Regions from separate parts of the Lysinibacillus sp. NPDC047702 genome, predicted to be linked through region 1. Evidence: a T-box and tRNA genes for the amino acid it is inferred to sense, from the RefSeq annotation. Region 1 holds a T-box; the other holds one or more tRNA genes.
What was found. The T-box of region 1 lies ahead of ileS (isoleucine--tRNA ligase). A T-box ahead of a tRNA ligase gene usually reads a tRNA of that ligase, here a tRNA-Ile.
Positions count from the first base shown of each region.

Region 2: it encodes a tRNA-Ile, which carries the amino acid that the T-box ahead of ileS (isoleucine--tRNA ligase) is inferred to sense. The anticodon was not compared.

Region 1 covers NZ_JBNNMG010000031.1:44,736-46,977, forward strand. The annotation lists gene ACQKIM_RS15505 (hypothetical protein) at 1-8, shown strand, start outside; gene ACQKIM_RS15510 (hypothetical protein) at 1-405, shown strand; T-box leader at 643-883, shown strand; gene ileS (isoleucine--tRNA ligase) at 941-2,242, shown strand, end outside.
Region 2 covers NZ_JBNNMG010000086.1:808-3,049, reverse strand. The annotation lists gene ACQKIM_RS25450 (winged helix-turn-helix transcriptional regulator) at 1-15, opposite strand, end outside; gene ACQKIM_RS25445 (nitroreductase family protein) at 144-770, shown strand; tRNA gene ACQKIM_RS25440 (tRNA-Glu) at 1,188-1,259, opposite strand; tRNA gene ACQKIM_RS25435 (tRNA-Asn) at 1,261-1,337, opposite strand; tRNA gene ACQKIM_RS25430 (tRNA-Ile) at 1,345-1,418, opposite strand; tRNA gene ACQKIM_RS25425 (tRNA-Gly) at 1,423-1,496, opposite strand; tRNA gene ACQKIM_RS25420 (tRNA-Phe) at 1,503-1,578, opposite strand; tRNA gene ACQKIM_RS25415 (tRNA-Ser) at 1,583-1,675, opposite strand; tRNA gene ACQKIM_RS25410 (tRNA-Ala) at 1,689-1,764, opposite strand; tRNA gene ACQKIM_RS25405 (tRNA-Pro) at 1,779-1,855, opposite strand; tRNA gene ACQKIM_RS25400 (tRNA-Arg) at 1,867-1,943, opposite strand; tRNA gene ACQKIM_RS25395 (tRNA-Lys) at 1,964-2,036, opposite strand; tRNA gene ACQKIM_RS25390 (tRNA-Gln) at 2,052-2,126, opposite strand; tRNA gene ACQKIM_RS25385 (tRNA-His) at 2,136-2,211, opposite strand.

The DNA of each region.
Region 1 (2,242 bases):
ATGATTGATTATTTTGAACGGATTGTGCGCTTGACTGATTTGGAAGTCTGGTCAATCCGTATCGAGCAAATACATTACTGCATAGTTATTATGGATGAACGAAGGAAAGCTTCTATTGAGGAAATGGAATTACCAGATGCTATCATTGATGAAGATGCTCAACGGACAAACTATGTATCAGTTAGCATTTTTTCTGAAATCGGTGTAAAAAAGGAACATAAAGAAGTTTTAGATGATTATGCAAAGCGTTTCACAAATCATTTAGCACTTGCCCATTGTAACGTGGTTGTGAAATTTTATTTGGAGTGGCCAGAAATTGCAGTAGATCGAATGTTGTATCAGAAATATGGTTATAAATTAGCAGATATACCATTAAAAAAATTATGGCATTTGAATCAAGAATAAGGAGAGAACATGGTACTTCATGAAAATGGTTAAACATTCTTAAGGACATTAAAAATAGAGCAGCAAGAAGAGCAAGCCGAACTTTTACAATCTGCGATAATACATAACAAGTGGCAGGCTTCATAATACAGTATTTATTTCATAAAAGTATTGAGGCATGTCTAGAGGCATTTTTAGTATTTTGAAATTGTTGACAGGCAAAAATTACTTTGTTAAGATGAATGACAATAAAAGCATACAAATTCGTTGATGAGAAAGAGTAATGTTTCATTTTGTTCTACAGAGAGCCGACATTTATGGTGAAAGTCGGTGTGCAAATGTTACATGAAAATCCTCTCTGAGAAGATTAGCCGAACATAGTAGGTTAATCCGGGTGTCTACCGTTAAAAAGAACACGTATGATTGTACGTTGCTGAGTGCTATTGAACGATGCGTCAATAGAATTAGGGTGGTATTCGCGGTTAACCCCGTCCCTTGCTTGGGACGGGGTTTTTGTATGCCTTTTATACAAATGGATTGTATAGGAGGAAGTCACATGCAAGTGGAAAAGAAAAAAGAAACAACTGTAGAAAGAGAGTTAAGGATTCGTGCATTATGGGAGCAAGAAGGAACGTTCCAGGCAACTGTTGCGAATCGTTCTGGCAACAAGCCTTTTGTATTTTACGAAGGGCCACCAACAGCGAATGGATTACCCCATGTGGGTCACGCATTTGGTAGAACAATTAAAGATGTCGTTGCTCGCTATAAAACCATGCAAGGCTATTTAGTCGAACGTAAAGCTGGATGGGATACACATGGTTTACCTGTAGAATTAGGGGTAGAAAAAAAGCTGGGTATCTCTGGTAAACAAGAAATTGAGAAATATGGTGTTGAACAATTTATCCAGGAGTGTAAAGGAAGCGTCTTTACCTATGAGAAGAAATGGCGCTCCTTTACAGAACAACTAGGCTATTGGATTGATATGGATGATCCCTATTTAACACTTAGTAATGAGTATATCGAGTCCGTATGGCATATTTTAAGCCATGTGCACAAGGAAAAGCTTTTATATAAAGGGCATCGAGTGTCACCATATTGCCCTAGCTGTCAAACATCTTTAAGCTCTCATGAAGTGGCACAGGGCTATAAGGATGTTAAGGATTTATCTGTAACAGCGATGTTTAAGCTCAAGGATAAGGACGAATATTTTCTTGGCTGGACAACAACGCCATGGACATTACCTGCTAATGTTGCGTTAGCAATGAACCCAGAGCTTACGTATGTGCGTGTGAAGCAGGGGGAAAAAGTGTATATTCTAGCAAAATCACTTGTCAATAAGGTTTTTACTGAACCGGTGGAAGTGTTAAGTGAACATTATGGTCATGAATTTGAAGGTGTGTCCTACATCCCACCTTTTTCATACGTTACAGTTGATAAAGGGCATAATGTTGTACTAGCTGATTATGTGACAGAGCATAGTGGAACCGGCATCGTGCATATTGCACCTGCTTATGGAGAGGACGATTATAAAACTGTTCAACAAAATGGTCTGTCATTTGTCAATGTTGTGGATGGAAAAGGTTGTTATACAGGAGAGGTGCCAGAGCTAGTCGGTAAATTTGTCAAAGAATGCGATGTTGACATTATTAAATTGCTTGCCAAAAAGGAGCTACTGTTTGATAAGGAAAAATATGAGCATAGCTATCCTCATTGCTGGCGCTGTGATTCACCTTTACTTTATTATGCAACAGATAGCTGGTTTATTAAAATGTCAGCATTAAAAGAAAAGCTATTAGAAAATAATGAGCAGGTCACATGGTATCCAGAGCATATTAAACACGGTAGATTCGGAAATTTC
Region 2 (2,242 bases), on a different contig from region 1:
ATTATAGTTAACCATGTGCTTGTGCTTTTCCTCCTAAATAGGCACTTAAAAGTGGCTATACCACATTTTTGTGCGTTATTTTCTTATTTATTATTGCTTACTATAATTAAAGGTGCAATAAATAAAATTTCGGAGTTGATAAAATGAGTGTAAAAAATATTTTAGAAAAAAGACGTTCAGTTAGACATTATGATCCAAGTTATAAAATTAGTTCAGAAATTCTAACCTCATTAATTGAAAGTGCAAGTAAGTCACCTAATGGAAATAATATTCAAGCTACTCGATACTTAATTATTGATGAACCAGATTTAAGAAATTTATTATTGCCTATAGCCTTTAATCAACAACAAGTGATAGAGGCTTCAACATTAATTGTTATGTTAGGTGATTATCAGGCATTTGATAAAGATAATATTATTAAGATACATGAAGAAGGCTTTCAGGCAGGTTATTTTGATGAATCACTAAGAGATTATCTAGCGAATGCTGCCATAAATTATTATGAAAATAAATCTAAAGAAGATCTAGAACTAGAATTAACTAGAGATGTAAGTCTTGCGTCAATGTCATTAATTTTGTTAGCAAATGAAGCTGGTTTTGAGACAATCACTATGTCAGGCTATGATTCTAAGAAATTAAAAGAAATCTTAAATATTTCCGAAAGGTATTTAGATGTTATGCTTATAGCTATTGGTAAAGGTACTAAAGCTGGTCATAAGACCGTAAGACATAATGTAAATAAAGTAATGTATAGAAACCAAATCATTTAGGTGCTCTCATAGTATCTGATTATGTTAATAGGTAGGCAAAGAAATAATGTATTGTTGATGTAAGCAAAAATGACCAGTTACTCATTTAAAGTGAGTACTGGTCATTTATTTATATGATTTAAATTGTAAGTCTTCACCTTGTGTTTCAAGGCTTAATTAACCCACACAAATGATTTCTTCTTTATAAAATTAAAATTATTTACCTCAGACTTTGAACTGTCTACAGATTCATTAATTGGCTCTATCTAGTGCAGGATCGCACTTTCTAATGCACTATGATTATTCCTCTCAAATGACCATGGTTTCATTTAGGATGGTATTATAATTTTTGGCTTATAATTTCACTATTTTATAAGGCAATTGATTGACATACATAAAGAAAAAAGCATGTAACACACAACTGTGCTACATGCTTGATGACCCGTACGGGATTCGAACCCGTGTTACCGCCGTGAAAGGGCGGTGTCTTAACCACTTGACCAACGGGCCGTGGCTCCGAAGGCAGGACTCGAACCTGCGACAACCTGATTAACAGTCAGGTGCTACTACCAACTGAGCTACTTCGGAATAATGATGGGCCTAAATGGACTCGAACCATCGACCTCACGCTTATCAGGCGTGCGCTCTAACCAGCTGAGCTATAGGCCCATTTTGGAGCGGGTGATGAGAATCGAACTCACGACATCAGCTTGGAAGGCTGAGGTTTTACCATTAAACTACACCCGCAAATAATGGTGGGTCAGGACGGAATCGAACCGCCGACACTTAGAGCTTCAATCTAATGCTCTACCAACTGAGCTACTGACCCGAAATGGAGGAGGTAGAGGGATTCGAACCCCCGCGCGGTGTTACCCGCCTGTCGGTTTTCAAGACCGATCCCTTCAGCCAGACTTGGGTATACCTCCAAAAATATTAAAATGGTGGAGCCTAGCGGGATCGAACCGCTGACCTCCTGCGTGCAAGGCAGGCGCTCTCCCAGCTGAGCTAAGGCCCCAAATAAAATAAAGATGGTCGGAATGACAGGATTCGAACCTACGACCCCTTGGTCCCAAACCAAGTGCTCTACCAAGCTGAGCTACATTCCGAAATCATAATATGGCGCGCCCGACAGGAGTCGAACCCATAACCTTCTGATCCGTAGTCAGACGCTCTATCCAATTGAGCTACGGGCGCATATGTATCTATAAAAATGATGAGCCATGAAGGACTCGAACCTTCGACCCTCTGATTAAAAGTCAGATGCTCTACCAACTGAGCTAATGGCTCAAATTAAGAAATGAATGGCTGGGGTACTAGGATTCGAACCTAGGCATGACGGAATCAAAATCCGTTGCCTTACCGCTTGGCTATACCCCAATTTTAAAATGGGGCGACTGATGGGAATCGAACCCACGAATGTCGGAACCACAATCCGATGCGTTAACCACTTCGCCACAATCGCCACTATATATGATAACAGCTGTATATGAACG